2 regions of the Cellulomonas sp. GTC20042 genome follow, and region 2 is predicted to be linked to the other one. Evidence: predicted binding sites of a transcription regulator. Region 2 holds the regulator's gene; the other holds the start of a gene.
The links. Region 2 encodes LexA, which represses DNA repair genes until DNA is damaged. Its sites were predicted from a motif close to TCGAACANNTGTTCGA; they were not measured.
Positions count from the first base shown of each region.

Region 1 (11,679 bases), 150 kb from region 2:
CCTTGGGCGTCAGGGCGAGGCCGAGGGCGCGCGAGAGGCGCACCTGGCGACGCGAGCGGGTCACGCTGCTCATGGGGTTACTTCCTGTCGTACTCGTTCACGGCACACCCGGTCCGGAGGGTTCCGGTGCGGGCGCGGGGCCGACCTTCGTGCGCCGGTGCCTCGCCCGTCGCGGACGACGGGCGGTGCGGTGGCGCTGGCTAGGGCCCCAGGGTGTCGGTCCGCAGCCGTGACCGGCGGCAGACAACCTGAGAAGCCTACCGCACCTGCGCGGTGGCCCGGTCCGGCGGAGGTCAGCGCGCCTCCGGCGGCGGCGCCTGGTCGAGCACGGAGCGGATCCGGGTCAGCCGTTCGGTGACCTGCCGCTCGTAGCCGTTGTCGGTGGGCGTGTAGTAGCGGGTGCCCACCAGATCGTCCGGCAGGTACTGCTGCGCGGCGACGGCGTGCGGGTGGTCGTGGGCGTAGAGGTAGCCCGTGCCGTGGCCGAGCTGCTTGGCGCCGGCGTAGTGCGCGTCCCGCAGGTGCGCCGGCACCGAGCCCATCCGCCCGGCGCGCACGTCGGCCAGCGCGGCGTCGATGCCGAGGTAGGCCGCGTTCGACTTCGGAGCGGTCGCCAGGTGCACCACGGCCTCCGCCAGGATGATCCGCGCCTCCGGCATGCCGATCAGGGCGACCGCCTGCGCCGCCGCCACCGCGGTCTGCAAGGCGCTCGGATCGGCCATGCCGACGTCCTCGGAGGCGGAGATGACGATCCGGCGGGCGATGAACCGCGGGTCCTCCCCCGCCGCGATCATCCGCGCCAGGTAGTGCAGGGAGGCGTCCACGTCGGAGCCGCGCACCGACTTGATGAACGCGCTGATCACGTCGTAGTGCTGGTCGCCGTCACGGTCGTAGCGCACCGCCGCCACGTCGATCGCCCGCTCCACGGTCGCCAGGTCCACCTCGGCGGGCTCGGACAGGTCCGGCGGCTCCGCGTCGGGATCGGCCAGCCGCGCCTGCCGCTCCTCCAGGGCGGCACCGGCGGCGGCCTCCAGGATCGTCAGCGCCTTGCGCGCGTCCCCGCCGGCCAGCCGCAGCAGGTGCTCGGTCGCCTCCTCGGTGAGCCGCACGGCGCCGCCCAGCCCGCGCTCGTCCTCCACCGCGCGGGCCACCAGCGCCGCGACGTCGTCCGGGCCGAGGGGTTGCAGCGTCAGCAGCAGCGAGCGGGACAGCAGCGGCGAGTTCACCGAGAAGCTCGGGTTCTCCGTGGTGGCGGCCACCAGCGTCACCCAGCGGTTCTCCACGCTCGGCAGCAGCGCGTCCTGCTGGGCCTTGGTGAACCGGTGCACCTCGTCGATGAACAGCACGGTCTCGGTGCCGTCGGCGGCCAGCCGGCGCCGGGCGTCCTCCACCACCTGCCGCACGTCCTTGACGCCCGCGGTCACCGCCGACAGCTCGACGAACCGGCGCCCGGAGGCGGAGGCCACCAGGTAGGCCAGCGTGGTCTTGCCGGTGCCGGGCGGCCCCCAGAGCACCACCGAGGACGGCGCGGCACGACGGGTGGCCGGATCCGAGGGGTCGACCAGGCGGCGCAGCGGCGACCCGGGGACCAGCAGGTGCTCCTGCCCGGCGACCTCGGCGAGGGTGCGCGGTCGCATCCGCACCGCGAGCGGCGCCCCGGCCTGCACGGCGGGGGTGCCCTGCGCCGTCGAGGTCACCGAGTCGAACAGGTCCATGCCGCGAGCCTACGCAGCCCCGCCCACAGGCGCGGACCACCCGGTCCGCGGGTCGGCGCCCCGCCGCGCCACCACCGATGATGCGCGGCAGCCCTCCGGCCTGCGATGCTGACCTGCGTGTTCGAGAGCCTGGGCCGCACGGTCGCCCGCCACCCCCGTCTGACGGTCCTCGTCTGGCTGGTGATCACGGCCGCCTGCCTGGCGCTCGCCCTGTTCGGCGTGCACGGGCAGAACCTCTTCGACCGGCTGTCCACCGGCGAGCCGGTCGTCCCCGGGTCGGACAGCGCGCACGCGAACGAGCTGCTCGCGGACGCCAGCACCTCCGGCGCCTCGCTGACCCTCGTGGTGCAGGACGTCGACCCCGCCGCCGAGGGGATGGCCGAGGCGCTGGCGCCCGCGCGCGAGGAGATCACGGCCGTGGACGGCGTCGTCTCGGTGATCGACCCCTACGTGCTGCCCGACGGCGTCGCCAACCCCGCCGCCGCTCCCCTGCTCGCCCAGGACGGCGACGGGTTCCTGGTGGTGGCCGAGCTCGACCCCGCGCTCGGCGACGATGCGCGGTCCGCCGCCCTCGACCAGGTGCAGGCCGCGATGCAGGCCGTGCCCGCCGCGCTGCACGACGTCGCGCCGGACGCCACCGGGATCGTCGGCGGGACCTCGCTGATCGTCTCCGCGATCACCGACCAGGTCGAGAAGGACCTCACCACCGGCGAGGCCGTCGCGCTGCCGGTGGCGCTGCTGATCATGGTGCTGGTCTTCGGCGGCTTCCTGGCCGCCGCCATGCCGCTGGTCGGCGCGCTGGCCTCGATCGCCGGCGGGCTCGGCGCGCTGCTCGGGCTGTCCTACCTGATCACCGACATGGAGTCCTCGGTGGTCAACGTCGTCACCGTGCTCGGGCTCGGCCTGTCGATCGACTACGGCCTGCTGGTGGTCTCCCGCTTCCGCGAGGAGCTGTCCGCGACCCTCGGCGACGACGAGGGCCAGGGTGCCCGGCGACGCCGTGGCGACGGCGCGGTCACCACGGCGATCATCCGCACCATGGCCACCGCCGGACGCACCGTCGCGTTCTCCGCGGTCACCGTCGCGGTGTCCATCGCCGGGCTGCTGGTGTTCCGGCAGGAGATCCTGCGCGCCTTCGGTGCCGGCAGCGTCGCGGTGATCGCCTTCGCGGTGGCCACCGCGCTCACCCTGGTCCCCGCGCTGCTCGTGCTGACCGGCCGGCGGCTCGCCCGCCCCGCGCTGCTGTCCCGGGTGCCCGGGCTGCGGTCGCTGCTGGCGCGCACCGCCGACGTGCAGTCCGAGGAGGGCGCGTTCTCCCGGCTCACCGCGCGGGTGCAGCGCCGGCCGTGGTGGGTGATGGGCGGGTCGCTGGCGATCCTGCTGGTGCTCGCCTCCCCGCTGCTGCACCTGGAGCTGCGCAACTCCACCACGCAGCTGCTGCCGCTCAGCAGCCCGCAGCGCGAGTTCGTCCGGGTGCTCGCCGAGCAGTACCCCGGCTCGTCCAGCGCCGCCGTGCAGGTGGTCACCCAGACCACCCTCGAAGAGGCCGAGGCCGTCATCCCGCAGATCGAGGCGATCGACGGCGTCGCCTCCGTGGACGCCCCGGCGGTGGCCGGGTCGCTGGTCGTGATCGGGGTGCGCCCCGACGCCACCGACCCCGGCGGCCGGGTCGCCCAGGACGTCGTGCACGAGCTGCGCGCGCTCGAGCTGCCGTTCGACGCCTGGGTGTCCGGGCAGGCCGCCAACCAGATCGACTTCGTGGACGCGCTGGTCGACCGCGCACCGTGGGCCCTCGGCATCGTCGCCGTCGCCACGCTGGTGCTGCTGTTCCTGATGACCGGCTCCGTGCTCGTGCCGATCAAGGCGCTGCTCACCAACGCGATCTCGCTGTGCGCCTCCCTCGGCGTGCTGGTCTGGGTGTTCCAGGACGGGCACCTGTCCGGGCTGCTCGGCTTCGAGCCCACCGGCGGCATCGAGACCTACGTGCTCGCCCTGGTGATCGCGTTCGCGTTCGGGCTGGCGATGGACTACGAGGTGTTCCTGCTGTCCCGGATCAAGGAGCTGCACGACCGCGGGGTGCCCAACGACGAGGCGGTGCGCCTCGGCCTCCAGCGCTCCGGCCGGGTGATCACCTCCGCGGCGGCCATCGTGATCGCGGTGTTCGCCGGCTTCGTCGCCGGTGAGCTGCTGGTGATCAAGGAGGTCGGCTTCTCGCTGGCCGTGGCGGTGCTGATCGACGCCACGCTGGTCCGGCTGCTGCTGGTGCCCGCGACGATGACCGTGCTCGGCGACCTCAACTGGTGGGCCCCGCGCCCGCTGCGCCGGGTGTACGAGAAGCTCGCGATCACGCACTGACCCGCCCGTGCCGCGCCCGCTGCCCGTCGACCGCCTCGCCTACCGGCGCGCGCTGCGCGTCTCGCGGCTCTGCACGGCGGTGCTCGCGGCGCCCCTGGTGTGGCTCGTGCTGGAGATCGTCGCCCGCACCGGCAGCACGGATCCGCAGATGCGGGCGAGCGCGGGCTTCGTCTTCTTCGTGATCGGCGTGCACGTGCTGGTCTCGGTCGGGGTGCTGGTGCCCGTGTGGCGGCGCTCGTACCGGCTGCGTCCCGTGGTGCTGCGGGCCGACGCCACCCACGGCGAGGAGGTCGGGGTGCCGGAGATCGACGCGCCGTCCGGCCCGCACCGCGGGCTCAGCGGGGAGGTGCCGCCACCGACCCGGTGGTGAGCGGGCGGGGCGCGGGCGGCGGGGCGGCGCGGGCGCGGGCGCACGCGTGACGGCGGCACAGGCGCGCAGGTGCCGACCGCCCCCGCGCTGAGCAGCGGGGCTGCGGGGTCGGCGCCGGTGCCGCGGGTCAGCGACGGTGCAGCGTGGTGAGCCGGTGCACGGTGCGGAAGCCGAGCCGGTGGTAGATCCGACGCGCGCCGTCGTTGTCGTCCCACATGCCCAGCGACACCCACTCGGTGCCGTCGGCGAGCAGCGCGCGGGACGCCCCGGCGGTCAGCGCCGCCCCGAGTCCCTGCCCGCGCGCTCCCGGGCGCACGCCGAGGCCGTGCAGGTGCCACGAGCCCGCACCGCCGACGGTGCCGGTGGTCCAGCCCGCGCCGATCACGCCCGCGAGCCCGCCGCCGGTGTCCTCGGCGTCGTCGACGCCCCACCAGCGCTCGCCCTCGGCCAGCGGCACCGCCTCGGTGCCGGGGTTGGACACCGCGAGGCACGCGACCGCCGCCTCCCGGTCGTCGGGGGTGAGCACGCGCAGCCGGCGCTCCGCGGTGACCTCGGTCGGGGCCGTGCGCAGCACCATCCACTCCCAGCCGGTGCGGTTGGGCCGCAGGCCGTCGGCGAGCAGCGCGTCGCGCAGGTCCGGCATCGCGGCGGTGGGGACCCAGGCGTGCCGCAGCGTGCCCGGGTCGCGGGCCAGCGCCCGGCGCACCAGCGGCACGGTGGTGGCACGGCTGAGGTCGTCGTCGTGGCCGGCGCTGCTGCTGCCCGCGCCGTCGTCGTGACCCGCACCCGCGGATCCGTCCAGCGCGACGAGCATCCGGCCGCGCGTCGCCGGGTCACCGCCGGGCGTCGCCACCTGCTCGAGCACCACGCAGAGCGCGTCCCCGGCCACCTCCCAGGCGCCCGGCAGCCATTCCTCCCGCTCGCCGAGCAGCAGCTCGTCGCGGGACCAGGGGTCCGGGAGCGGGCCGTGGCCCGCCCCCGGCGTCCCGGCGGTCAGCTCTGGGCCGCGGTCTGCTCCGCGGCGGCCTTCTCGGCGTCCTTCGTGGCGTCCTTGGGCTTGGCGTCCACACCGGCCTCCTTGCGCTGCTGCGCGGAGATCGGGGCCGGCGCACCGGTCAGCGGGTCGTAGCCGCCACCCGACTTCGGGAACGCGATGACGTCGCGGATCGACTCCGAGCCGGTCAGCAGCGCGACCACGCGGTCCCAGCCGAACGCGATCCCGCCGTGTGGCGGGGCGCCGAACTGGAAGGCGTCGAGCAGCCAGCCGAACTTCTCGCGGGCCTCCTCCTCGCCGATCCCCATCGTCGCGAACACGCGCTCCTGCACGTCGCGGCGGTGGATACGGATCGAGCCGCCGCCGATCTCGTTGCCGTTGCACACGATGTCGTAGGCGTAGGCCAGCGCCTCGCCCGGCGACTCCTCGAAGCGGTCGATCCACTCCGGCGTCGGCGAGGTGAAGGCGTGGTGCACCGCGGTCCAGGCGCCGTCGCCCACGGCCACGTCGTCGTCCTCGCCGGTGGGCTTGAACAGCGGGGCGTCGACCACCCAGAGGAACGACCACTGCGACTCGTCGATCAGGCCGCCACGACGGCCGATCTCCAGGCGGGCGGCACCGAGCAGCCCCCGCGCCTCGGAGGCCTTGCCGGCGGCGAAGAACACCGCGTCGCCCGGCTGGGCGCCCACAGCGGCGACCAGGCCGTCGCGCTCCGCCTCGGAGATGTTCTTGGCGACCGGCCCGCCCAGGGTGCCGTCCTCGGCTACCGTGACGTACGCGAGGCCCCTGGCGCCGCGCTGCTTGGCCCACTCCTGCCAGGCGTCGAAGCCGCGGCGCGGGGTGGAGGCACCGCCGGGCTGCACCACGGCACCCACGTAGGGCGCCTGGAACACCCGGAACGGGGTGTCGGCGAAGAACGCGGTCAGCTCGACCAGCTCCAGGCCGAAGCGCAGGTCGGGCTTGTCGGTGCCGTAGCGGGCCATCGCCTCGGCGTAGGTCATCCGCGGCAGCGGCGTCGGCACCTGGTGGTCGATCAGGCCCCACAGCGCGACGAGCAGCTCCTCGCCCAGGCGGATGACGTCCTCCTGGTCGACGAAGGACATCTCGATGTCGAGCTGGGTGAACTCCGGCTGACGGTCCGCGCGGAAGTCCTCGTCGCGGTAGCAGCGGGCGATCTGGTAGTAGCGCTCGACGCCGCCGACCATGAGCAGCTGCTTGAACAGCTGCGGCGACTGCGGCAGCGCATACCAGGAGCCGGGGGCCAGACGGGCGGGCACCACGAAGTCGCGGGCGCCCTCCGGGGTGGAGCGGGTCAGCGTCGGGGTCTCGACCTCGACGAACTCGTGCGCCTCCAGCACGCCGCGCGCGGCCTGGCTGGCCTTCGAGCGCAGGCGCAGCGCCTTGGCCGGAGCCGGCCGGCGCAGGTCGAGGTAGCGGTGGCGCAGGCGCGCCTCCTCGCCGACCGGCTCGTCCAGCGAGGAGGAGACCTGGAACGGCAGCGGCGCCGCCTCGTTCAGCACGACGACCTCGGTGGCGACGACCTCGACCTCGCCGGTGGCGAGCGCGGTGTTCTCGTTGCCCGCGGGACGGCGGCCGACCTCGCCGGTCACCTGGAGCACGTACTCCGCGCGCAGCCCGTGCGCGACGGCCTCGTCCCGGATCACCACCTGGGCGATGCCGGAGGCGTCCCGCAGGTCCACGAAGGCCACGCCACCGTGATCGCGACGCCGGTCCACCCACCCGGTCAGGGTGACGGTGGTGCCGATGTGCTCGGCTCGCAGCGAGCCGGCGGTGTGGGTGCGCAGCACGACAGGTCCTCTCAGGTGGTGGGGCGCTGGCCACGGCGGGCAGCCCCGCGAGTCTACTGCGGGCCGCTCGCCCTGCTCACCGCCGGTCGAGCCCGCGCGTCGCCTCCCTCGCTCGCTGCCGGTCGGGTCCGCGCGTCGCTCGCCCCGCTCACCGCCCACCGGCACCCCCCGATCCGCCCCGCACCCCGATCCCCCGCTCAGAACAGCGCCGGTTGCAGGATCGCCGGACCACTCGCCACGGGTTGCGACGTCCCGCCCGCACCCCGCCGCCAGGGCGCGAAGGACGGCTCCCCCTCCGACGCGGGCCCGGGCGGGTGGCCCAGCCCGTACCGGTGGCGCAGCGGGCGCACCCGGTCCCGCAGCCACCGCCGGTACTCCTCCGGCACGTTCGCCCCGCGCCGGTAGAGCCGGTGGTAGCCCGCCACCAGGTCCGGCCGGTGCTCGGCCAGCCACGCGAGCATCAGCGGCCGCACCGGCCCGCGCAGGTGCAGCGGGATCACCGTCACCCAGGACGCGCCCGCCTCGGCCAGGTCGGCGAACAGCCCGTCCAGGTGCGCGGTGCCGTCGGTCAGCCAGGGCAGCACCGGCGCCACGAGCACCCCGCAGTCCAGCCCGGCGTCCCGGACCGCCCGGATCAGCGCCAGCCGGGCGCGCGGGGTCGGCGTGCCCGGTTCCAGCGCCTGCTGCAGCTGCTCCTCCCCGATCGCCAGGGACACCGCGAGGCTCACGCCCACCTGCCCGGAGGCCTCCACGAGCAGCGGCAGGTCGCGGCGCAGCAGCGTGCCCTTGGTCAGCAGCGACAGCGGCGTGCCGGAGGCCGCGAGCGCCCCGATGATCCCCGGCATGAGCGCGTACCGGCCCTCGGCCCGCTGGTAGGGGTCGGTGTTGGTGCCGAGCGCCACGTGCTCGTGCGCCCAGCTACGGCGGCGCAGCTCGGCGGTGAGCACCTCGACCACGTTGGTCTTCACGACGATCTGGGTCTCGAAGTCCGCACCCGCCCCCATCCCCAGGTACTCGTGCGTGGGCCGGGCGAAGCAGTACGCGCAGGCGTGCAGGCAGCCGCGCATCGGGTTGACCGTCCACCGGAACGGCATGTCCGAGGCCTCGGGCACCTTGTTCAGGGCCGAGCGGGCGCGCACCTCGTGGAAGGTGACCCCGGCGAACTCCGGGGTGCGCACCGAGCGGACGAGGCCCGCGAGCGCGAGGCCGGGCAGCGCGTCGCCACCGCTCTCGTCGCCCAGCTTCTGCCCGTCCCATCGCATGTCTCCATTCGAACACGCGTTCGAACGAGAGGCAAGATCTCCGCGCGCCCGGTCGACGAGCCCGTCCGAGACCCGCCGGGTTGCCGCGTCGGCCGGGCCGCCGGACGGTGGAGGCATGACGACCGCACCCGCCACCCCGTACGAGCCGGCCACCGACCCGGGACCCCACGCGCCGTCCGCCACCCGCCGCTGGCTGGTGCTGGGTGGCCTGCTGGCCCTGAGCGTCGCGGTCGCCCTGGTCGGCGGTCTCGCCTCCGCGTCCGGCGTCGACGGCTGGTACCAGGACGCCGCGAAGCCGTCCTGGACACCGCCGGACGCGCTGTTCGGGCCGGTGTGGACGGTGCTCTACGCCGCGATGGCGGTCGCCGCCTGGTGGGTGTGGCGCGAGCACGGCTGGCGCGGGGCGCGCACGGCGCTGACCCTCTACGGCGCGCAGCTGGCGCTGAACGCGGCGTGGACGCCGGTCTTCTTCGGCGCCGAGCAGCTCGGCCTCGGGCTGGCGGTGATCCTCGCGCTGGAGGTGGCGCTGGTCGCGACGATCGTGGCCTTCCACCGGCTGACCCCGGGCGCGGCGTGGCTGCTCGGCCCGTACCTCGCCTGGGTGCTGTACGCGACCACGCTCAACGCCGGGATCGCCGCGCTGGCCTGAGCCCGCGCGCGGTCCGCGACTCAGACCTCCGCGGGCACCACCCGGGGCCACAGGTCCTCGGCCGGCGGCGCCCACGTCGCGGCGTCGGCGTCCACCTGCTCGCCGGAGCGGATGTCCTTGACCTGATCGGCGGCGTCGGCGCCCGGGAACCACACGAAGGGGATCCCCCGACGGTCGGCGTGCTTGATCTGCTTGCCGAACTTCGCGGCGGTCGGCGCGACCTCGACCGGGATCCCCCGGGCACGCAGGGCGGCGGCCACCGCGTCGGAGGCCGCCCGGGTCTCCTCGTCGGTGACCGCGACCAGCACCGCGGCGGGCACGGCACGGGTGGCCCGCACCAGACCGCCGGAGATCAGCCGGGACACCAGCCGCGAGACACCGATCGACAGGCCGACGCCGGGGTAGGTGTTCGCGCCGTCCGACGCGAGGGTGTCGTAGCGGCCGCCGGAGCAGATCGAGCCGAGCTGCTCGTGACCCACCAGCACGGTCTCGTAGACCGAGCCGGTGTAGTAGTCGAGGCCCCGCGCGATCTTCAGGTCGGCGACGACGACCCCCGGCGCGCGCACGGCGGCGGCGGTGATCAGCTGCGCCAGCTCGGTCAGACCCTGCTCCATCAGCTCGGACTCGACGCCGTGGGCGGCCGCGAGCGCGCGCACCCGGTCGATCACGCCCGTGTCCTCGCCGGAGATCGCGGCGAGGTCCAGGCACGCCCGCGCCTGCGCGTCGGTGGCACCGGCCTCGGCGACCAGCAGCGCGACGACCTTCTCCGGGCCGATCTTGTCCAGCTTGTCGATGCTGCGCAGCACGGCCTCGACGTCGTCCAGCCCGATCCCGCGGTAGAAGCCCTCGGCGACGCGACGGTTGTTCACCAGGATCCGCACCGACGGCACGCCGATCTCGCGCAGCGCGCCCAGCGCCTCCGCCATCACCAGCGGCAGGTCCACCTCGTAGTGGTAGGGCAGGTCCCCGGAGCCGACCACGTCGATGTCGGCCTGCACGAACTCGCGGAACCGGCCGTCCTGGGGGCGCTCGCCGCGCCACACCTTCTGGATCTGGTAGCGCTGGAACGGGAACGCCAGCCGTCCGGCGTTCTCCAGCACGTAGCGCGCGAAGGGCACGGTGAGGTCGAAGTGCAGGCCCAGCCCGGCGTCCTTGCCCGCCTCGCCGCTGTCCTCCTGGAGCCGGCGCAGCACGTAGACCTCCTTGGAGGTCTCGCCCTTGCGCAGCAGCTGGTCCATCGGCTCGACCGCGCGGGTCTCGATCCCGGAGAACCCGTGCAGCTCGAAGGTGCGGCGCAGGGTGTCGAGGACGTGCTGCTCGACGAGACGACCGTCGGGGAGCCACTCGGGGAAGCCGGACAGCGGGGTGGGGCGTGCCATGGGGGTCATCCTGCCAGGTAGGGGTTGGTGCGACGTTCGACGTCCGTGCGGGTGGCGGGGCCGTGGCCGGGCAGCACGTGCGCGTCGGCGGGCAGCGCACGCACCACCTCGCGCAGGGTCCGCTCCATGACCGCGGGATCGCCGCCGGGCAGATCGGTGCGGCCGACGCTGCCGGCGAACAGCACGTCGCCGGTGAGCACGACCGGTGCGCCGTCCACCTCGACCAGGTACAGCGTCGATCCCGGGGTGTGGCCCGGCGCGTGCCGCGCGAGCACCCGGATCCCGCCGAGGTCGAGCGTGACGTCGTCGGACCGGCCGCCCTCCGGCGCCACCTCGCCGAACGCCTCGACCACCGGGACCTCGTACGTGCCGGGGTCCCGTCCGGCGGAACGCAGCGCGTCCGCCAGCGCCCCGCCCACGGCGAGCGAGGCCGGACCTGTTCCCCCGGCCAGCACGTGCAGCGGATCGATCGCCGCTGCGGCGTCGGCGGCGTGCAGCCGCAGCGGGACACCGGCGGCACCCGCCACCGCGGCGGCGTCCCACACGTGGTCCGGGTGCCCGTGCGTGGCGAGCACGGCCACCACGTGCAGCCCGTGCTCGGCGACCGCGCGCTCGACCAGCGGGGCCGCGCCGCCACCCGGATCGACCACGACGCAGGCGCCGTCGTCGGCCACCAGGAGGTAGCAGCTCGTGCCGAAGACGGGGGCCACCAGGGCGAGGATGCGCACCCCGTCACGCTAGCCGGGACCGGTCCCGCGCCGCACCGACCCGACGCACCGCACCGTCGATGCCGTCGGACGGGTCCGGGCTGCCTAGACTGTCCGGCGGGTGCGGGAGCCGTGCGCCGTCGACGTCTGCGACGGTGCGGTCCCCCGCGGCCTCGTGACCGAGACCGAGGAGTGTGCGTGCCGTCCAGCAAGCGCGAGCGCGAGTACGAGCGCCGCCGGTACGAGAAGTGGCAGGAGCGCCAGCAGGTGCGACGGGCGCAGCGTCGTCGCACCCAGGTGATCGCGGGCTCCGTCGTGGGCGTGCTCGTCGTCGTCGGCGGTGTCGCCGCGGCGATCGGGCTGTCCCGCGGCGATGACGCCAGCGCCTCGCCGAGCCCCTCGGCCTCCGCCAGCACGGCGACCGACGCGTCGACCGCCTC
Region 1 is NZ_AP043678.1:1,852,322-1,864,000, reverse strand. It holds gene rpsD (30S ribosomal protein S4) at 1-73, opposite strand, end outside; gene ACZ5HG_RS08540 (replication-associated recombination protein A) at 294-1,715, opposite strand; gene ACZ5HG_RS08535 (MMPL family transporter) at 1,833-4,070, shown strand; gene ACZ5HG_RS08530 (hypothetical protein) at 4,078-4,440, shown strand; gene ACZ5HG_RS08525 (GNAT family N-acetyltransferase) at 4,568-5,308, opposite strand; gene aspS (aspartate--tRNA ligase) at 5,434-7,242, opposite strand; gene ACZ5HG_RS08515 (Rv2578c family radical SAM protein) at 7,440-8,504, opposite strand; gene ACZ5HG_RS08510 (TspO/MBR family protein) at 8,620-9,153, shown strand; gene hisS (histidine--tRNA ligase) at 9,174-10,532, opposite strand; gene ACZ5HG_RS08500 (MBL fold metallo-hydrolase) at 10,538-11,260, opposite strand; gene ACZ5HG_RS08495 (peptidylprolyl isomerase) at 11,438-11,679, shown strand, end outside.
Region 1: ACZ5HG_RS08515 (Rv2578c family radical SAM protein) is a predicted target of LexA. The motif match lies at 8,513-8,528, and genes of this name have one in related genera.

Region 2 (11,679 bases):
CTACATCGACCAGGTGCTCCCCTCCCTCGGCGAGACCGGCGTCGTCGCCACCACGATCGGCGAGCTGTACCCCGGGATCGTCGCGACCGGCGAGGAGCCGGACGAGGTCGCCGCGATCAAGGGCCGCACGGTGTGGGCGCGGATCATCGACCGAGCCGTGCAGCAGCGCCAGCGGGTGCCCGCGCAGGCGACCGTGGTGATGATCGACGGCCACCGGATCGTGGTGAAGCCCTCGGACGTGCGGCACGCCATCGCGCACGCCCGGCGCGGTCACCGGCCGCACAACCTGGCGCGGGTCACCTTCGTGCGTGACATGCTCGGCAAGCTCGCCGAGCAGTACGTCAGCCAGCTCGGCTGGGCGGTGGCGCCGGACGAGCGCGGCGAGGTGATCGAGGAGCTGCGCACCACCCGGGAGATCCGGGTCGCGCTCAACCTCGCCTGGATGCCACTGACGCCGCAGGGGCTGGTCGCCGGGCTGCTGTCGAAGCCCGCCCGGCTGGAGGCCGCCGCCCCCGAGCTGTCCGCCCGCGAGCGCGCGCTGCTGCTCCGGGACGCCGACGCGCCGTGGACCGCCGCCGACGTGCCGCTGCTGGACGAGGCCGCCGAGCTGCTCGGCGAGGACGACCAGGCCGCCCGCGCGCAGGCCAAGCAGGACGCGCAGCAGCGGGCCGCCGAGCTCGACTACGCCCGGCAGGTGCTGGAGCAGTCCGGCACCGGTCTGGTGTCCGCCGAGCTGCTGGCCGACCGGTTCGCCAGCACCGGCCCCTCGCTGACCACGGCCGAGCGGGCCGCCGCCGACCGCACGTGGACCTACGCGCACGTGGTGGTGGACGAGGCGCAGGAGCTGTCGCCGATGGCGTGGCGGTCGCTGCTGCGCCGGGTGCCGACCCGCTCGCTGACGATCGTGGGCGACGTCGCGCAGACCTCCACCTCCGCCGGCACCCAGGACTGGGCGCGCACCTTCGACCCGGTGCTGGCCGGGCAGTGGCGGCTGGCCGAGCTCACGGTGAACTACCGCACCCCCGCCGCGGTCACCGAGGCTGCCGAGCGGGTCGGGCACGCGGCGGGTCTGCCGCTGACGCCGACCACGGCCGCGCGCGACGTGCCGGACGCGCTCACCACCCGCCGGGTGACCCCGGAGGGCGTCGTGGACGCGGTGGTCGAGGCGGCCGCCGCTGCGGTGGAGCAGGTGCGGGACGCCAGCGGTGCGGGCCGGGTCGCGGTGATCGCCGTGCCGGGCACCCTGCCGACGCTGGCGGTCGCGCTGCGCGATCTGCCGGGGATGCGCCCGGACCCGCGCCGCAACGGATCGCCGGACCTGGACGCCCCGCTCACCCTGCTCACGCCGACCCAGAGCAAGGGCCTGGAGTTCGACGCGGTGGTGCTGGTGGAGCCGGCGGCGGTGCTGCGCGACGGCGCCGGGCCGCGCGGCGGGGCGGGCGACCTGTACGTCGCGATGACCCGGCCGACGCAGGCGCTGCGCGTGGTGCACACCGAGGACCTGCCGGCGGGCTGGGAGGCCTGAGGACCTGCGCGGTTGTCCGAGGATCGGGACCGGCTTGGACGCACGCCCGGTCGGGCGCACCATAGGGGCGTGCCACGCGCCCTGCTGCTCGAGAACCTGCATCCTCAGGCCCGGTCCATCCTGGAGGCCGCCGGCTACGAGGTGACCGCCCGCTCCGGAGCCCTGGACGAGGCCGAGCTCGCCGACGCCCTCCAGGGCGTCCAGCTGCTCGGCATCCGGTCCAAGACCCAGGTGACGAAGGCGGTGCTCGACGCCGCCCCCGACCTGGTGGCGGTCGGTGCGTACTGCATCGGCACCAACCAGATCGACCTGTCCGCCGCCGCGACCAACGGCGTCGCGACCTTCAACGCGCCGTTCTCCAACACGCGCTCGGTGGTGGAGATCGCGCTGGCGGACATCATCGCGCTGACCCGCCGGCTCACCGTGCTCGACCGGTCGATGCACGACGGCGTGTGGAACAAGTCGGCGGACGGCTCGCACGAGGTGCGCGGGCGCACGCTCGGGATCGTCGGCTACGGCAACATCGGCACCCAGCTGTCCGTGCTGGCGGAGAACCTCGGCATGTCGGTGGTGTTCTACGACACCGCGGAGAAGCTGTCGCTGGGCAACGCCCGCCGCGCCGACTCGCTGGACGAGCTGCTGGACGTCGCGGACATCGTGACCCTGCACGTGGACGGCCGCAGCGGCAACGCCGGGCTGTTCGGCGCCAAGCAGTTCGCGCGGATGCGCCCGGGCGCGATCTTCCTCAACCTGTCCCGCGGCTTCGTGGTCGACTACGCCGCCCTGCGCGAGGCGGTGCTCTCCGGCCACGTGGCGGGCGCGGCCGTGGACGTGTTCCCGGAGGAGCCCAAGCGCAAGGGCGACCCCTTCGAGTCCGAGCTGCGCGGGCTGCCGAACGTGATCCTCACCCCGCACACCGGCGGCTCCACCGAGGAGGCGCAGGAGGCGATCGGCCAGTTCGTGTCGAACAAGCTGCGCGACTACATGGGCACCGGCACCACCATGCTCAGCGTCAACCTGCCGAACCTCACCCTGGAGCCGCGCGAGGGCGTGCACCGGCTGGCCTACCTGCACCGCAACGTGCCGGGTGTGCTGGCGGCGGTGAACCAGACGCTCGCCGAGCACGGCGCCAACATCGAGGCCCAGCTGCTCGCCACCCGCGGCGACGTCGGCTACGTGGTGACGGACGCCGTGTCCGTGCACCGGGACGTCGTCGAGGCGCTGCGGGCCCGCCCGGAGTCGATCCGGCTGCGGGTCGTCTCCTGACCGCTGCCGCCGGCTGACGTTACGGTCGGGGGGTGCACCTCGCCGACGCCGACCGCCACGACCGTCTCCCGCTGCGCCGCGCCGGGGGCCTCGACCTGCCCCTGGTGACGCTCGGCCTCTGGCAGAACTTCGGTGACGCCACGCCGTTCGCCGATCAGCGGGCGCTGGTGCTGCGCGCGTTCGACCTGGGGATCGTGCACCTCGACCTGGCGAACAACTACGGCCCGCCGCCGGGAGCCGCCGAGGAGAGCGTCGGCCGGCTGCTCGCCGGTGACCTCGCGCCGTACCGCGACGAGCTGCTGATCGCGACGAAGGCCGGCTACCGGCAGTGGCCGGGACCGTACGGCGAGTTCGGCTCGCGCAAGTACCTGCTGGCCTCGCTGGACCAGTCGCTGCGCCGGCTCGGCACCGATCACGTCGACGTGTTCTACAGCCACCGCTTCGACCCGCGCACCCCGCTCACCGAGACGATCGGCGCGCTGAAGACCGCGGTCGACTCCGGGCGGGCCCGCTACGCCGGGATCTCGTCGTACTCCGCGCGGCGCACCGCCGAGGCGCTGGCGGTCGCCGCCGATCTCGGGCTGACGCTGACCCTGCACCAGCCCTCGTACTCGATGCTGAACCGGTGGGTGGAGCAGCCGGACATCGACGGCCGCACCCTGCTGGACGTCGCCGGCGAGGCCGGGATGGGCGTGGTCGCCTTCTCCCCGCTCGCCCAGGGGATGCTCACCACGAAGTACCTCGGCGGCGTGCCGGAGGGCTCGCGCGCGGCGCGGGGCGGCTCGCTGCGGTCGGAGTACCTGTCCGAGGAGAACCTGGCCCGGGTGCGCGCGCTGGCGGCGGTCGCGGAGCGGCGCGGGCAGACCCTCGCCCAGCTCGCGATCACCTGGGTGCTGCGCGACACGCGGGTGACGTCGGTGGCGCTCGGCGCGCGGACCGCCGCACAGCTCGAGGAGAACCTCGCCGCGGTGCACGCAGATCCGCTCGACGACGCGGATCTGGCGGAGATCGACCGGTACGCGGTGGACGGCGGGATCAACCTGTGGGGCTCCCGTTCGAGCGAGCTGTAACCCCCTGCACAGGACCTGCACACCTAAGTTACGGCTGCGTAGGTTACGGTGACCACGTGACCGACTTCACGCGCCCCTGGCACGCCTCGTACTCCGCCGGAGTCCCGGCCGAGATCGACGTGCCCGACGAGCCGCTGGACGCCGCCCTGGACCGTGCCGCCGCCACCTGGCCGGACCGGGTCGCCGTGGACTTCCTCGGCGCGACCGTCACCTACCGCGAGCTCGCTGACCAGGTCGCCCGCGGGGCCGCCGCCCTGCGCGACCTCGGCGTCGTCGCCGGTGACCGGGTCGCCATCGCGCTGCCGAACTGCACCTCGCACGTCGTCGCGTTCTACGCGGTGCTGCGGATCGGTGCGGTCGTGGTCGAGCACAACCCCACCTACACCGCCGCCGAGCTCGCCCACCAGCTGCGCGACTCCGGCGCCACCGTCGCGCTGGTCTGGGAGAAGGCCGTCGACGCCGCCCTGGCCGCCCGCGAGTCCAGCGAGCTGCGCACCGTCGTCTCGGTGGACGTCTCCGCCGACCTGCCGTGGACCAAGCGGCTCGCCCTGCACCTGCCGCTGCGCAAGGCGCGCCAGACCCGCGAGGCCCTGCGCGCCGAGGTGCCCGAGGGCACGCCGGTCTGGCACCGGCTGGTCGACGCCGCCCGCCCGCTGCCGCCGCACCACCCGCACCCGACCACCCGCGACGTCGCGCTGCTCCAGTACACCGGCGGCACCACCGGCACCCCCAAGGCGGCCGTGCTCACGCACCGCAACCTGGTCGCCAACGCCGTGCAGGGCCAGGCGTGGACCGGCGCGGTCCCGGGCACCGAGACGATCTACGCGGTGCTGCCGTTCTTCCACGCGTTCGGGCTGACGCTCTGCCTGACCTACGCCACCCGGGTCGGCGCCACGCTGGTCGCCTTCCCCAAGTTCGACCCGAAGACCGTGCTCGCCGCCCAGCGCCGCCGGCCCGGGACCTTCCTGCCCGCGGTGCCGCCGATGCTCGACCGCCTCGCCACCGCCGCCCAGGCCACCCGCAGCGACCTCTCCTCGTTCCGCTACGCGATCTCCGGCGCGATGTCGCTGTCCGCCGAGACCGCCGCGCGCTGGGAGGCGCTGACCGGCGGGCTGGTGGTCGAGGGCTACGGCATGACCGAGACCTCCCCCGTCGCGCTCGGCAGCCCGCTGTCCGCCGACCGCCGCCCCGGCGCCCTCGGGCTGCCGTTCCCCAGCACCGACATCCGCGTGGTCGACCAGGAGGACCCGACCCGCGAGGTCGCCCCCGGCGAGCAGGGCGAGCTGCTGATCCGCGGCCCGCAGGTGTTCCAGGGCTACTGGGGCCGCCCGGAGGAGACGGCCGGTCAGCTGCTCGACGGCGGCTGGCTGCGCACCGGCGACGTGGTCCGCGTGGACGAGACCGGCTTCGTGGTCCTGGTCGACCGGATCAAGGAGATGATCGTCACCGGAGGGTTCAAGGTGTACCCCTCGCAGGTCGAGGACCACCTGCGCTGCATGCCCGGCGTCCGCGACGTCGCCGTGGTGGGCATGCCCGGCGGTGACCTGGGCGAGAAGGTCGTCGCGGCGGTCGTGATGGAGATCGGGCACGCGCAGATCGAGCTGCAGGCCGTGCGCGACTGGTGCAGCGAGCGGCTGGCCCGCTACGCCGTGCCGAAGGACCTGGTGATCCTCACCGAGCTGCCCCGCTCGCAGATCGGCAAGGTCATGCGCCGCGTGGTCCGGGACGACCTGATCGCCGCCCAGCCCGCGTGACCTCCGGCGCTGCGCTCACCGGCCTCGCGCCGGAGCAGCGTGCGCTGCTGGACGACTGGCTGCCCGGGCACGAGGTCGTCGCCGATCTCGGCTGGGGGCTGATCGCGACGACCGTGCTGCGGGTCCGTGCCGGCGACGACGACCTGGTCGTGAAGGCCGGCGGCCCGGGTGACCACCACATCGCCCGGGAGATCCGCGCGCACCTCGACTGGCTCGGCCCCTGGACGCCCGGACGCGCGCCGACGCTGCTGCACCACGACCGCGACGCCCGGCTGCTGGTCACCCGCTGGCTGCCCGGCGAGCTGGTGCTCGGCACCCCCGCGCAGGACGACCCCGACACGTACCGCCAGGCCGGCTCCCTGCTCGCCGCCCTGCACACGCAGACGCCCGGGATCGTGGACGACGGGTGGGAGGCGCGGGAGAACGCCCGCTCGCTCGCGTGGCTGGACCGCCCGCACCGGATCGCCCCCGCGATCGTGACCCACCTGCGGGACCTGCTCGCCTCCTGGCCGCAGCCGCCCGCCGTGCTGGTGCCGACGCACGGCGACTGGCAGCCCCGCAACTGGCTGCGGCACGCGGGCGAGGTGCGGGTGATCGACCTCGGGCGGGCCGACCTGCGCCCGGCGGCGAGCGAGCTGACCCGGCTGACGCAGCGCGACTTCCGGCGCTCCCCCGCGTGCGAGGCCGCGTTCCTCGACGGGTACGGTGCGGACCCGCGCGTGGCCGACGAGGCAGCGGGCGCGCGGGACGGCGCGGCGCGGGAGGGCGCTGATGCGTGGACACGGTCGCTGGTGCGCGAGGCGATCGGGACGATCGCGTGGGCGTACGCCGTCGGTGCCGAGGACTTCGAGGCCGAGGGGCACGCGCTGCTCGCCGAGCTGCTGGGCTCGGGCTGAGACGTGCGCACGGCCCCGCGCCCGCCCGGATGGACGTGCGCGGGGCCGTTCGACGGGCCGTCCGGAGCAGGACCGCTCAGCGGGACAGCGGCAGGTGCCGGGCCCACCAGTCGAGGACGTGCTCGAACCGGACCAGCCGGTGCTGCGGGCGGCCGGAACGGGTCAGCTCGTGGCCCTCGCCGGGGAACAGCAGCAGCTCGGCCTCGACGCCGCGGCGCTTGAGCTCGACGAACCAGCGCTGGCCCTGCTCGACCGGGCACCGCCAGTCCTGCTCGGAGTGGATCACCAGCGTCGGCGTGGTCACCTTCGCCACGTGCGCCATCGGCGACTGCGCGGCCACGGCGGCCTTCTCGGCGTCGGAGTCGCCGTCGCCCAGGTACTCCAGGCCGAAGAACCAGCCGATGTCCGAGGATCCGGTGAAGCTGACCGGGTCGAGGAACCCGCGCTCCACGATCGCCGCCTCGAACCGGTCGGTGCGGGTGGTCAGCCACGCGGTGAGGTAGCCACCGTAGGAGCCGCCCATGACGCCCACCCGCTCGGCGTCCAGCGCCGGGTCAGTGGTCGCCGCGTCCAGCAGCGCGAGCACGTCGTCGGTGTCCACGGTGCCGAACGCGCGATGGATCGCCTTGCCGTGCGCGGAGCCGTAGCCGGCGGCACCGCGCGGGTTGCCGTAGACCACCGCGTAGCCGGCCTCGGCCAGCGTCTGCACCTCGTCGAACAGGCCGACCGTGTACTGCGCGTACGGGCCGCCGTGGATCATCAGGATCGTCGGGTGCGGGCCCGCGCCGAAGCGCTCCGGGTCCGGGGTGACCACCCAGCCGTGCACCGGGTACCCGTCCGGGGCGGTGGCGTTCACCTCGCGCGGCTCGCGCACCCGACCGGTGGCGCGCAGCGGGGCCGACAGGTCGGTCAACGCCCGCGAGGTGCCCGCCGTCAGGTCCAGCACGTGCAGGTCACCGCTGTCGGTCGGGCCGGCGACCGAGGCCACCGTGGTCCCGCCGGCGGAAGCGACGCCGTGCACGACGACCGCGCCGCCGAACGCCTCCCGGGCCGTGCCGTCCGCGTGCACCTCGTCCAGCACCACCGTGCCGCGGTGCAGCCGACCGACCAGCACCCCGCCGTCCACCGCAAGGAACGTGCCCGCGTCGAGGTCGACCGCCTCGGCGTCGGTCAGCCGCACCGGCGTGCCGTCCGCCCGCGGCCCGTCCGCCGTCGCCGTGAGCGCGAGCGCGAACAGGCCGGTCTGGCTGGCGACGAACTCGCGGCCGGAGGTGCCCATGTCCTGCGCGAGCAGCCAGACGCCGGAGCCGTCCGTCGTCGGGCGCGCGGCGATCACCGCGAGCGTGCTGCCCGCGTCGACGTCGGTCAGCGGCACCAGCGTGCCGTCCGACCCCTCGGAGGCGTCCACGAGCACCGCGTCCTCGCGCAGATCGGTGTCCTTGCCGGCGTGCCGGGCGGACACCGCGACCAGGTGACGGCCGTCGGCCAGCCACTCGGCGCCGTCGACGTCGAGGTCGCCGCTGGTGATCTGACGCGGCTCGGTCTCGGCCACCGCGCCCGGCGTCTGCGCCGGGACGTCCACCACGAACAGGTGCCGGCGCTTGTCCCGGGTGAAGCCCGCGCCGTCACCGCGGTACGGCAGCTCGGTGATGTGCCGCGGCCGCTCGGCGGCGGGGTTGCCGTCGGCGACGTAGCGACCCTCCTCCGGCACGCGGGCGAGGTAGGCGATCCGGCTTCCGTCCGGGGAGAACCGCGGCGACTGCGCACCGAGCGGGGCGTCGGTCAGCCGCACCGGCTCACCGCCCGCGAACTCCACCACGTGCACCTGAGGGCGCCCCTTCGCCTCGGCGCGCAGGAACACCACCCAGCGGCCGTCCGGGGAGATCTGCGGGTCCGTGTCACGGTGGCCGCGGGTCAGCCGGGTCGGCTCGGCGGAGCCGTCGGTCGCCACCCGCCACAGCTGGCCGGTGTACTCGTCCAGGTCGAGGTCGGGCGACGTCACCGCGACGACGGCGGTGCGGCCGTCGGGGCTGAGCGTCGGGGTGCCGGGTGCGTGCAGGAGCGCGAGGTCGTCAGGGATCACCCCATGACCGTAGTACGACGCCCCGACAGGCCGCGTCGGTCATCCACGGGCGGGGATCCCCGGCGCGGCGAGCGCGAGGGTTCGCGCCACGTCACCGCTCAGGAGGCGGACGCGTCGCCCTCGCGCCCGGCGCGCTCGGCGTCCGCGACCTCGTTCTCGGCGCGCAGCACCGTGATCGCCGCCTCGAAGTCGTCCAGCGAGCTGAACGCCTGGTAGACGCTCGCGAACCGCAGGTAGGCCACCTCGTCCAGGTCGCGCAGCGGTCCGAGGATCGCCAGCCCGATCTCGTAGGCGTCCAGCTCCGCGCTGCCGCTGGCACGCAGCGTCTCCTCGACGCGCTGGGCGAGCAGGGCGAGGTCGTCCTCGCTCACCGGGCGGCCCTGGCAGGCCTTGCGGACGCCGTTGACGATCTTGTCCCGGCTGAACGGCTCGGTCGCCCCGGAGCGCTTGACCACCGAGAGGCTCGCGGTCTCGATCGTGGTGAACCGGCGGTTGCACTGCGGGCACTGGCGGCGGCGACGGATCGACAGGCCGTCGTCGGAGGTGCGCGAGTCGACGACGCGGGAGTCCGCGTGACGGCAGAACGGGCAGTGCATGGTGGAGCCTCCTCGGTGCTTCTCCCGGAGGGCGGGCCCGGCCACGACGCCGACGTGCCTCACCCCCGCAAGGACCGGGACAACGTAGGTCGCCGCCGGTCGGCGGTGCAAGGCGGCTCGCCTCGGAGCGACGGTGGGACCGTTCCCGGGCGCCGCCCGGCCACGCCGTCCGGTCTTCGCGCGGCTGCGCAGTCCGGGCCGCGCACCCGCACCGGGTCCCGGACAGACGACGAGGGTGGCCGCAGTGCTGCGGCCACCCTCGTGGGGACGCCCCCGTCCCGTCTCGTCCGGACGACTCGCCTCGTCAGAACGGCGTTGCTTCACGCGCCTGCGTCGCGCACTCGGTGCCGACGTCGATGCGTCCTTCGAGGCGAGCCCCCCAGCCAGCCGTCGAAGTGATCACCACTGTAGGGGCCGGGATCCGATTTACGCAAGCCTGCACTTTCGTAATACTCGCCGCGACCTGCACGGGGTCAGCCCCAGGCCAGTGCGGGGGCAGCGCGCGGCCGGTGCGAGGTCAGCGCGCGGCCGGCGCAAGGCCAGCCGGAGGCCGGTGCGAAGTCCGCGCGGGATCAGGAGTCGGCCGGGAGCAGCAGCACCTGGCCGGCGCGCAGCGAGGCGTCCGCCAGACCGTTGAGCTCCTGGAGGCGCAGCACCGCGTCCCGCACGTCCTCACCGGGCAGCGCCACGTCGCCGGCGATCTGCCAGAGGGTCTCGCCCGCCTGCACCGCGTAGGTGCGCACCTCGATCGCCTGCTCCGGCCCGTCGGCCACCGCACGCCCACCGAGGACGCCCGCGAGCACGATCAGCGCGGCGAGCAGGAGGAGCACCGCACGCCCGCGCCGGGTCAGGTGCAGGTCGCGCAGCCCGGGCTCCGCCCGCTCCGCCACCACCGCCCCGGTCGCAGCCTCCTGCCGGGGAGCGGATGCCCGCCGGGCCGCAGTCGCCCGCCGAGAAGCAGCCGACCGCCGGGGAGCGGACGCCGGACGACGCACGTCGGCCAGGGCCACCCGCGGGGCCATCGTGATCGCGCTCATCCTCACCACTCCCTCTCGCCGACGGTCGCCCGCCGCTCTCGATCGATCCCGCTCGAACACCTGTTCGTCGAACGCTTGTACGATGCTGCCACGACCGGGCGTCGTTGTCGAGACACGCTCGAACAGATGTTTGATCCGTCCGCTCGCTCCGCCTAGGCTCGGCACATCGGGGCAAGCCCACCACCGACCACTGACACGGCCGGCCGACGCGGACGCCGCGCGACCGTGACCAGCACGGACGGTGCGCAGGGGCGGGTGCGAGCAGGTACGGGCAGCGGGCAGGGACGACGGAGAGGGTCATCATGACGAGCGGGACGAGCGGTGCCACCGGTGCCGGCACGACGGACGGCGTGGTCGACCTGCACGCCGAGGACGACGGGCTGACCCCGCGCCAGCGCCTCGTGCTGGAGACGGTGCGCGCCTCCGTGGAGTCCCGCGGCTACCCGCCGAGCATGCGCGAGATCGGCGACGCGGTCGGCCTCACCAGCCCCTCCTCGGTGAAGCACCAGCTGATGGCGCTCGAGCGCAAGGGCTACCTGCGGCGCGACCCCAACCGTCCGCGCGCGATCGAGGTCGTGCAGCCGGACGACTCCCGCGGCGTCACGGCGCTGCCCGGGCAGGCGGGCCCCACGGTCGCGGGCTTCGGCGACGAGGACTCCGCCGAGCGCGACGGCGCGCCGCGCGCCGCCTACGTGCCGGTGGTGGGCCGGATCGCCGCCGGCGGGCCGATCCTCGCCGAGCAGCTGGTCGAGGACGTGTTCCCGCTGCCCCGTCAGCTCGTCGGCGAGGGCGAGCTGTTCCTGCTCAAGGTGGTCGGCGACTCGATGATCGACGCCGCGATCTGCGACGGCGACTGGGTGGTCGTGCGGCGTCAGCCGGTGGCGGAGAACGGCGAGATCGTCGCCGCCATGCTCGACGGCGAGGCCACCGTGAAGACGCTCAAGCGCTCCGACGGCCACGTGTGGCTGCTGCCGCAGAACCCCTCGTACGCGCCGATCCCCGGTGACGAGGCGCAGGTGCTCGGTCGCGTCGTGTCGGTGCTGCGCAGCCTCTGACGCCGGACCCGCCCGGGTCGAGGGTGGCGACGCTGGTCACCCGGCGTTCAGGCGCCCTGGGCGCAGGCGCTCCGCACCGACGCGGGGCGGGTCAGGCCGCGCCGCGGGCCGGCACCCCGGCGCCGACGAGCGCTGCCACCGCCCGGTCCACGTCGCCCTCGTCCGCCCACACGTGGCACGCGAGCCGCACCCTGCCCGCGCGCCCGGCCACCCGGCAGCCCGCCGCCTCCAGGGCCGCACGCCGACGGCCGTCGGGATCGTCCAGCGTGACGATCGCACTGCCGGTCTCCGGCAGGCCGAGGCCGGCGCGCAGGCGGTCGGCGAGCCCGGCCGCGTACGCCTCCACAGTCACGGGATCGACGGCGGCGAAGGCCTCGACCGTCTCGGCGGCGCCGAT
Region 2 is NZ_AP043678.1:1,706,891-1,718,569, reverse strand. It holds gene ACZ5HG_RS07915 (HelD family protein) at 1-1,525, shown strand, start outside; gene serA (phosphoglycerate dehydrogenase) at 1,595-2,791, shown strand; gene ACZ5HG_RS07905 (aldo/keto reductase) at 2,824-3,861, shown strand; gene ACZ5HG_RS07900 (AMP-binding protein) at 3,918-5,615, shown strand; gene ACZ5HG_RS07895 (phosphotransferase family protein) at 5,612-6,511, shown strand; gene ACZ5HG_RS07890 (S9 family peptidase) at 6,588-8,594, opposite strand; gene nrdR (transcriptional regulator NrdR) at 8,693-9,190, opposite strand; gene ACZ5HG_RS07880 (LysM peptidoglycan-binding domain-containing protein) at 9,763-10,227, opposite strand; gene lexA (transcriptional repressor LexA) at 10,530-11,282, shown strand; gene ACZ5HG_RS07870 (aminotransferase class V-fold PLP-dependent enzyme) at 11,374-11,679, opposite strand, start outside.